One region of the Halomonas sp. TA22 genome, then DNA from elsewhere that is predicted to be linked to it. Evidence: predicted binding sites of a transcription regulator. Region 1 holds the regulator's gene; each other region holds the start of a gene.

What was found. The regulator sigma-54, encoded in region 1, starts transcription at its own class of promoters, with help from an activator protein. The targets are predictions, from matches to a motif close to TGGCACNNNNNTTGCTNT.
Region 2: a site for sigma-54 is predicted at 1,811-1,828, ahead of glnL (nitrogen regulation protein NR(II)). Genes of this name have one in related genera too.
Region 3: a site for sigma-54 is predicted at 1,466-1,483, ahead of HJD22_RS01510 (sugar phosphorylase). Genes of this name have one in related genera too.

What each region holds. Positions count from the first base shown of each region.
Region 1 is NZ_CP053108.1:3,358,544-3,361,820, forward strand. It holds gene rapZ (RNase adapter RapZ) at 1-111, opposite strand, end outside; gene HJD22_RS15910 (PTS sugar transporter subunit IIA) at 188-676, opposite strand; gene raiA (ribosome-associated translation inhibitor RaiA) at 684-992, opposite strand; gene HJD22_RS15920 (RNA polymerase factor sigma-54) at 1,162-2,583, opposite strand; gene lptB (LPS export ABC transporter ATP-binding protein) at 2,777-3,277, opposite strand, start outside.
Region 2 is NZ_CP053108.1:47,287-50,563, reverse strand. It holds gene glnA (glutamate--ammonia ligase) at 1-879, shown strand, start outside; gene HJD22_RS00250 (DUF4124 domain-containing protein) at 1,038-1,622, shown strand; gene glnL (nitrogen regulation protein NR(II)) at 1,862-2,902, shown strand; gene ntrC (nitrogen regulation protein NR(I)) at 2,961-3,277, shown strand, end outside.
Region 3 is NZ_CP053108.1:325,462-328,738, forward strand. It holds gene ribD (bifunctional diaminohydroxyphosphoribosylaminopyrimidine deaminase/5-amino-6-(5-phosphoribosylamino)uracil reductase RibD) at 1-881, opposite strand, end outside; gene nrdR (transcriptional regulator NrdR) at 898-1,377, opposite strand; gene HJD22_RS01510 (sugar phosphorylase) at 1,521-3,277, shown strand, end outside.

The DNA.
Region 1 (3,277 bases):
GAGCAGCATGGCCGGCAGGTTATCGATTGCGTAGAAGCCGAGATCCTCGAGCGCCTGCAGCGCGATCGATTTGCCCGATCCAGAACGCCCACTGATGACGACGAGCTGCATGCGGATCTCCTATGAGCGGTCCGAACGGCCGCTCACGCTGGAGCGGCCATGATCGACAGTTGGACATAGAGTGAGTTCAGTGCTGAGCGCTAGAGCCGTCGTTGCGCAGCTTGGCAATGGCTTCCATGAGCGTATCGTAAAGCTGTCGCTGGCTGTCGCTCTTGCGCAATCGATGACGAGTATCGCTGTCGTTCATCACGCCGGCGACCTGGGCCAGGAGCGCCAGGTGCGTATCGTCAGCCTCTTCCGGTACCAGCAGTACGAAGACCAGATCGACAGGCTCGCCATCGATGGCATCGAAATCCACCGCCTCACTGAGCTTGAGAAAACCCGCCAAGGGGGCCTTGCAGTGAGGGCTGCGGGCATGAGGAATAGCAACACCGTTGCCGATGCCGGTACTGCCTAGGCGTTCACGTCCAATAAGCCGACTGAAGACTTCCTGGCTATCGAGACTTGGTGTGTTCTGGGCGATGAAGGTGCTGAAAAATTCCAGCACTCGCTTCTTGCTCCCCCCGGCGACACCATACAGCGTACGCTCAGGGGGTAGGATGGTTTGCAACGTCATGGGTAGCTCAGCGGGCACCGACGCCCTGGGCGCGTGCCTGTGCCTTTTCCTTGTGTTTGACCAACTGGCGATCGAGTTTATCGGCAAGGGCGTCTATGGCAGCGTACATGTCGCCATCCTCGGCATCGGCATGAATGTCTGCACCCGCGGCGTGCAGAGTGCTGGCTGCCTGCTGGCGCTCCCTCTCGATGGAGAGTGTAACCTGGACCGAGGTAATGTTGTCATAGTGGCGTTCGAGTCGAGCAAGCTTCTCGTTGATGTAAGCGCGCAGTGCATCGGTCAGTTCCACATGGTGCCCGGCGATATTCACTTGCATGACACTCTCCTGTTGCGGCGGGTTGCAGTTCGATTGTAACCCTTTTTGCCCTATTGCATACCCCTAGGCATCCGAGGATTTGACATGGATGCCCCTTCATTATTTTAGCTTATTTATTTCAATGTATTAGGAGTTAACGTCCATTGATACGCGCTTTGAGACATGGATTTCAGGAGAGTCTCTTGCGTTCGCTGGAGGGGGGGATGCCCATCGCTTCGCGGTACTTGGCTACGGTCCGCCTGGCCACCTTGATGCCGCTCGCTTCGAGGAGTTCGACGAGCTTGCTGTCGGAGAGCGGCTTGCGCGCTGGCTCCTCGCCAATCAGTTTCTTCAGGCGCGCGCGGATCGCTGTGCTCGAATGGGCATCGCCGCTGTCGCCAGTACCGCCGACATGGCTTGAGAAGAAGTACTTGAGCTCGAAGACGCCACGGGGCGTATGAATGTACTTCTGCGTCGTCACTCGCGAGATCGTCGATTCGTGCATCTCCACGGCTTGGGCGATATCGGCCAGTATCAATGGCTTCATCGACTCTTCGCCCTTTTCGAGAAAATCGATCTGACGCGCCATGATCTCCCGGCCTACGCGCAGCAGGGTGTCATTGCGACTCGAGAGACTCTTGATCAGCCAGCGCGCCTCCTGCAGGTGCTGCTTCATGAAGGTATTGTCATCGCTCTTGTCGGCGCGCTTGATCAGGGCGGCATAGTCGGGTTGGATGCGCATACGCGGCAGGGCGTCGGGATTGAGCTCGATGCGCCAGCCTTCACGGCCATGGCGGGCGATCAGGTCGGGAATGACATAGTCGTTGTCGCTTTCGCCGAAGGCCTGGCCGGGGCGGGGATCGAGTGAGCGAATCAGGGCGATGACCCGGTCGAGTTCCTCGTCCTCGAGGCGCAGACGCCGCTTCAGTAGTTTGCGATCGTCATTGCCAAGCGCTTCGAGGAACTGTCTGACAAGACGTTTCGCCTGGGGCAGCAGTGGTGTCTCCTCGGGCAGCACGCCGAGCTGGAGGAGCAGACACTCGCGCAGCTCTCGGGCGCATACGCCGGTGGGCTCGAACTGCTGCAGGCGCATCAGCACCTGCTCTACCTCGGTGCTCTTGAGTCCGGCCAGCCCCTGGTCGCGAAGGCCGGCGCACAGCTCGTCGAGAGCGCCGTTGAGATAACCATTGTCATCGACGGCATCGATCAGGCTCTCGGCGATGATGCGTTCGCGCTCGCTGAGATCGGTCATCGCCAACTGCCAGGCGAGGTGGTCGTGGAGGCTCTCGCCACTAGCGTTGCGCTCGAAATCCGGCCCCTCGCCCGAGCTGCTTCCACTGGGCGCCATGTCCTGGTAGGTGTCCGACCAGTCGCTGTCAGTAGAGAGCTCCTCGGGAATTTCGCTGTTCCACTCCTCTTCACGCGCTTCGGCGACCTCCTGCTCGCCGAAGCCGTCGTCCAGCTCTAGCATGGGGTTGGCTTCAAGCGCCTGTTGAATCTCCTGGCGCAGGTCGAGTGTCGACAGCTGCAAAAGGGCGATGGCCTGTTGGAGCTGCGGCGTCATGGTCAGGTGCGCGCCGACACGGAGTTGCAACGAGGGTTTCATGGCCATGGCAAGGGGTGTTCACTGACAAATGAGACGACACGTTAGCTCGCGCCGCAATCCCTTGCAAGACTCAATTGCGTGAAAACTGAGCAAGAAACATGCCATGCGCAAGTACCATGCCAGATTGGGCAGCGTAGAAAGTTTTCATGCGGTTGATGGCGGCCGCCGAGCAGTGGCGGCGTGCCGAAGGCTCTTGAACCTAGAGTCGGAAGTCTTCCCCGAGATAGACTTCGCGTACCCGTTGGTTGGTGAGAATCGCTTCGGCATTGCCCTCGGCGATGATCTGACCGTCACCGACGATATAGGCTCGGTCGCAGATGTCCAGGGTTTCGCGCACGTTGTGATCGGTGATCAGGACGCCGATTTCACGACGCTTGAGCTGTCTGATGACGCCCTTGATCTCGCCTACCGAGATCGGGTCGACCCCGGCGAACGGCTCATCGAGCAAGATGAAGGCGGGCTCCGTTGCCAGGGCGCGAGCGATCTCGACACGTCGACGTTCTCCCCCGGAGAGACTCATGCCCAGGTTGTCGCGGATATGGGTGATATGAAAATCTTCCAGCAACTGCTCGAGACTTGCGTGGCGACCCTCGCGATCGAGATCCTCGCGCGTCTCGAGGATCGCCATGATGTTGTCAGCCACGCTGAGCTTGCGAAATACCGAGGCCTCCTGGGGAAGATAGCCAATGCCCGCCTGGGC
Region 2 (3,277 bases), 420 kb from region 1:
GGCGGCTACTTCCCGGTTCCGCCAGTGGATAGCTTTCATGACATCCGCAGCGCGATGTGCAACACCCTGGAAGCGATCGGCCAGAGCGTCGAAGTGCATCACCACGAAGTGGCTAACGCCGGCCAGAACGAGATCGGCGTCAAGTTCAACACCCTGGTGAAGAAGGCCGACGAAGTTCAGGAAATGAAGTACGTCATCCACAACGTGGCTCATGCCTACGGCAAGACTGCGACCTTCATGCCCAAGCCGCTGGTGGGTGACAACGGTTCCGGTATGCACGTACACCAGTCGTTCTGGAAGGATGGTGCCAACCAGTTCGCCGGCGACCAGTACGCGGGCCTGTCGGAAATGGCGCTCTACTATATCGGCGGCATCATCAAGCATGCACGTGCCCTGAACGCCTTCACCAACGCTTCTACCAACTCCTACAAGCGTCTGGTGCCAGGCTTCGAAGCGCCGGTCATGCTCGCCTACAGTGCGCGTAACCGCTCCGCCTCCATCCGTATCCCTTACACCGCGAGCCCCAAGGGCAAGCGTGTCGAGTGTCGCTTCCCCGATCCGACCGCCAATCCCTACCTGGCATTCTCGGCGATGTTGATGGCCGGTATCGACGGCATCAAGAACAAGATTCATCCTGGCGATGCCATGGACAAGAACCTCTATGACCTGCCGCCGGAAGAGGGCAAGAAGGTGCCGACCGTGGCCGTCAGCCTCGACCAGGCGCTGGATGCACTGGACAAGGATCGTGCCTTCCTCACCGAGGGTGGCGTGTTCACCGACGACATGATCGATGCCTACATCGAGCTCAAGGGCGAGGACGTGGAGCGCATGCGCATGACCACCCACCCCATCGAGTTCGACATGTACTACAGCTGCTGATACGTCGCAGCCAGTACGAGACGGCAGTAGCAAAGGGTTCCGCCATGGCGGAACCCTTTTTTGCGTGTCACTATTCATCTTGATATGACACATGGCCATATCTGTTCTTGCCTGGCGCTCATGCCGCCTTTTCCATGGCCTTTCCGCAAGGAGCGGTGATGTCGATACGTATGCTCGTGATACTCGTGATGCTGATCTGCCCGGTGGTATCTCAGGCGACGTCCATCTATCGCTCCACCGATGCCCAGGGTAACGTGATCTTCAGCGACCAGCCCAGGCAAGGTGGCGAGCGCATCGAGCTCAATCCGCTGACGGTGATCCCGACACGCCAGCCGGAATTGCGTCCAGCGCCGGCACAGCTACAGGCGCCCGCCGCCTCTCGGCAGGGCGCGGTATCGGCCCCATTCATGCCATACTCCAGCTTTCGTATCGTGACTCCCCGCAACGAAGAGACGCTGCAGACCGGGCATGCTGGTAACGTCCAGGTGCAAGTGGGTATCGAGCCTGCGCTACGCGACGATCATCAGATCCGGCTGCTGGTGAACGATCAGGTGAGCCAATCGGCACTACATAGCGATGTCTTCATGCTCACCAATCTGGATCGTGGCGAGCACATTCTCGAGGCTGAACTACTTGATGGTCGCGGCCAGGTGCGCCATCGCAGTGCGCCCGTGACCCTCTACGTGCAGCGTGCCAGCGTCAACCTGCCGCAGAACCCCAATAACCCCAATAACCCCAACTAGCCTCTCCCCTGTTGTCTTCGCCCACTTCATTGACCTCGCTTCTTGGCACTGAACCTCGGCGATGTAATGACGGTGATGAAGTCACATTTGCACTCCAATGATTGCCCTTCTCCCCGCTTAAGCACCAAAATAGTGCGTTCAGGGTTTCTGCACCCCCCTGGAACGTCAGTGCCACGCATTGAGCCGCTTGGCGCGCTTCTTGCACATGAATAGTGAAAATCGCGAGTGTGGGCTGCACCATGTATCAACGATTGCTGGAACATCTGACCACGGCGGTGCTGCTGCTCGACGGTACCCTGCGTTTGAGGTGGATGAACCCCGCCGCCGAGGCGCTGCTGGCGGTGAGTCTTGGCCGAGTCCAGGGGACGCGCCTGGAGACGCTGGAGGGGATCGATGGCGCGGTGGCTGAGGTGCTGATCAAGGCGCGTGTCGAGTTTCATCCCTTCACCCAGCGTGAGGCGCTGCTGCCGGTGCCGGGGGGCGAGACCATTACCGTCGACTTTACCGTGACGCCGCTTTCAGACGATGAGCTGCTGCTCGAGATCGAGCCGCGTGACCGGCTGCTGCGAATCTCCCGCGAAGAGGCATTGGTGGCGCGCCAGGAGACGATCAAGACCCTGACCCGAGGACTCGCCCACGAAATCAAGAATCCCCTGGGGGGAATTCGAGGCGCGGCACAACTTCTTGAGCGCGACCTGCCCAACCCCCAGCTCGTCGAGTTCACCCGCATCATCGTCGAGGAGGCCGACCGGCTGCGCGATCTGGTCGATCGCATGCTTGGACCCAATCAAGTGGCGCGCCATGCACCGCTCAACGTTCACCGTGTGCTCGAGCGAGTACGCACCCTGTTGATCGCCGAGCAGAGCAGTGTCGAGATCGTGCGCGACTACGACCCCAGCCTGCCCGACTTGATCGGTGATGAGCCGCGCATGATCCAGGCGGTGCTCAATGTGGCGCGCAATGCGGTCGAGGCGATGACCGAGAGCGGCACCGAGGCCCCGCAGCTGGTGTTTCGCACCCGCGCCCGTCGCCAGTTCACCCTGGGGGCCGATCGCCATCGGCTGGTCTGCGAAGTGGCAATCATCGACAACGGGCCGGGTATTCCCCCTGCGCTGCGCGAGACCCTGTTCTATCCGATGGTCTCTGGACGCGCCGAAGGCAGCGGTTTGGGACTCTCCATCGCCCAGTCGATACTGTATCAACATCATGGATTGATCGAGTGCGACTCAGAACCTGGGCGTACCGAATTTCGCCTGCTCACGCCGCTGGAGGTCACCTGATGTCCAGCGCCATTCGCTATCTCGCCATTACCTATCTTGACGCCCGCAGGAGGCCCGCATGACTGATCCCGCGCGTATCGTTATCGTCGACGACGACCGTGCCATTCGCTGGGTACTGGAGCGCGCCCTGGCGCAGCCGGATCTCGAGGTGGAGAGTTTCGAGCGCGCCGACAGCGCGCTGGATAGCCTGATCAAGCGGCCTCCCGATGTGTTGGTGACCGACATCCGCATGCCCGGGCTCGATGGCCTGGACCTGATGGCCAAAGTGCGCGAGGCGCATCCCGACCTGCCGGTGATCGTGATGACCGCGCACTCGGACCTCGACAGTGCGGTGGCTTCCTATCAGGGCGGCGCCTTCGAATACCTGCCCAAGCC
Region 3 (3,277 bases), 700 kb from region 1:
GCCAGGTAGCGCAGCAGCGCATCGAGATCGACACGCCCCGCCTCGCTCGATGGCAGCACCAGCACCTCGGCACCGGCATACTCGAGCCGCTCGCGGCGGGCATCGTCTCGGCTGCAAGTGGCAACCAGGGTGCGCCCGGGCTCGCGCAAGCAGGCCGCCGCCAATGGCATCCGCAAAGAGGAGTCGACCACCACCCGAAGCGGCTGGCGAAGGGCGATCCTGTCGGCGTCTTCGAGATCGAGCTGGTCGGCACGCACGGTGAGCCTGGCATTGTCGAAGATGATCGAATCCACGCCACTGATCACCGCGCTGGAACGTGCCCGCAGCCGCTGCACCTCGGTGCGCGCCGCCGGGCCCGTGATCCACTGCGACTCGCCAGAGCTCATCGCGGTGCGGGCATCCAGGCTCATTGCCATCTTCAACCGCACGAAGGGGCGGTTGTGCAGCATGCGCGAGATGAAGCCGGGGTTGAGCGCCCGGGCCTCCGACTCGAGCAGGCCGCATTCGACCTCGACCCCCGCTTCGCGGAGCATCGCCAGGCCACGCCCGGCCACTTCGGGATTGGGGTCCTGCATGGCCGCCACCACCCGGGTGACGCCGGCATCGATCAGGGCCTGGGCGCAGGGCGGCGTGCGGCCATGATGCGAGCAGGGCTCGAGCGTCACATAGGCGGTAGCACCCTGGGCCGCCCCGCCTGCCTCGCGCAGCGCGTTCACCTCGGCGTGGGGCTCGCCGGCCCGCACGTGATACCCCTCGCCCACCACCTGCTCCTTGTTGACGAGCACGCAGCCGACGCGGGGGTTGGGGTCGGTGGTATACAGGCCACGCCGCGCAAGCGTCAGCGCTCTTGCCATGAAGGTTTCCGCGGTCGGCTTGGCCATGCACTCTCCGGGGGGTTCAGTGTTCGTCGTTGGGTGAAAGGTTCGGCTCCTGGGCCAGACGATCGATCTCGGCACGAAACTCGTCGATATCCTGAAAGCGCCGATAGACCGAGGCGAATCGAATATAGGCCACCTGATCGAGACGCTTCAATGCGTGCATCACCTCCTCACCGATCTCGCGAGCCTCGATCTCGCGCTCGCCCCGTGCACGCAGCCGCTGGCGAATGCGTTGCACTGACGCCTCGATCGACTCGGCACTCACCGGGCGCTTCTCCAGTGCCCGCAGCATGCCGGCCCGCAGCTTCGCCTCGTCGAAGCTCTCCCGCGAGCCGTCGCCTTTCACTACCCTCGGCATGACCAGCTCGGCCGTTTCGTAGGTGGTGAAGCGCTCCCCACAATCCACGCATTGGCGGCGGCGGCGAACCTGATCGCCTTCGGCGACCAGGCGCGAATCAGTGACCTTGGTGTCATGCTTACCGCAAAAGGGGCAATGCATCAGTCGTTACTTCCGATGTCGTAAAAAGGTTAATCCGCCCGAAATGATGCGATCAGTGTACCGGCTCGAAGCGAATGCGCCCAGCGCATGGCATGCGTTGTGCATTATGCTGAGTCAAATGTCGCAAGCTTCAGGAGACCTTCATGTCCGACCCTTCGACTCCTCCCGTCAGGCCTCTTGCCGAATCCGAATTTCTCTCGCTGGCCAAGGCCCGCCTCGAGGAGGTCTATGGGCAACGCGCCGCTGAGGTGCTGCGACGGCTGACGAAGATGCTGCCCCACCATCGCCAGGCACTCGCGGGCCGGGCCGGGGAGAGCCGTCCGCTGTGGAGCGAACGCGATCAGTGGCTGATCACCTATGGCGATTCGATCATCGACGGCGACCGCCCGCCCCTCGAGGTGCTCGACGAATTTCTCGAAAACCGCCTGGGCGAGACCTTCAGCGGGGTGCATGTGCTGCCCTTTTTCCCCTGGAGCAGCGATGACGGCTTTTCCGTGGTCCACTACCGCGAGGTCAACCCGGCCCTGGGCGACTGGTCCCACGTGCAGCGCCTGGCCAGCCACCGTGACCTGATGGTCGACCTGGTGATCAACCACGTCTCCCGCGAATCGCTGTGGTTCGTCGACTACCTGGCGGGCAGCCAGCCGGGACGCGACTACTTCATCGAGATGGACCCGACCACCGATCTCTCCCAGGTCACCCGGCCGCGCAACTCGCCGCTGCTGGTGCCGATCGCCACCCGACGCGGCACCCGGCACCTCTGGGCGACCTTCTCCGAGGACCAGATCGACCTGAACTTCGCCAATCCCGACGTACTGCTGGAGTTCATCGGCATCCTGCTATTCTACGTCGAGCAGGGGGCACGCATCATTCGTCTGGACGCCATCGCCTTCCTCTGGAAGGAAGTCGGCACCTCCTGCATTCATCTGCCACAGACCCACGCTATCGTGCGCCTACTGCGCGCCCTGCTCGATCATCTGGCGCCGGGCACGCTGCTGGTCACCGAGACCAACGTGCCCCATCGCGAGAATCTCAGCTACCTGCGCCTGGAGCTTGCCGAGGAGGAGGGAACGCAACCCGACGAGGCGCATATCGTCTATCAGTTCACTCTGCCGCCGCTGCTCGTGCATACCCTGACCAGCGGCGAGGCGACCACGCTGTCGAGTTGGCTGCGCGGGCTGCCCAACCTGCCGCCGGGGTGCAGCTACCTCAACTTCACCGCCAGCCACGACGGCATCGGCGTACGCGCTCTGGAAGGGCTGCTGCCGAGCCACGAGGTCGAGGCCTTGCTCGAGCTGATGCACCGCTTCGGCGGGTTCGTGAGCATGAAGGCCAATCCTGACGGCAAGGATTCGGCCTACGAGATCAACATCACCTTCTTCGAGGCCCTGAAGGGCACGCGGCGCGGCGCCGACCCCTGGCAGGCCGAGCGCTTCCTGTGCAGCCAGAACCTGATGCTGGCCCTGCAGGGCATTCCGGCGCTCTATCTCCACTCGCTGACCGCCACGCTCAACGACCGGGAAGGGGTCGAGCGCAGCGGACACCTGCGCTCTATCAATCGCCGCCGCTGGGAGCGCGAGGATCTCGACGAGCTGCTCGACAGCCGCAACACGCCCACCCGGGAGGTGTTCCTGGCGCTCAAGCGGCGCCTGGACATTCGCCGCAACGAGCCATGCTTCCACCCGGATGCCGCCCAGCGCGTGCTCGATACGCCGAGCCAGCTGCTTGCCATCGAGCGTGGGCCGCTGCCCAACGGACGGTGCTTGCTGGCGATCTACAACGTCACCGACAAGCGCCAGCCACTCGCCTTTCCCGAACTCGACGAGCGCGCGTGGTTCGACCTGCTGGAGGGCCAGCCTTGGCAGCCCGAGGCGCGCGAACTTCGTCCCTACCGCAGCCT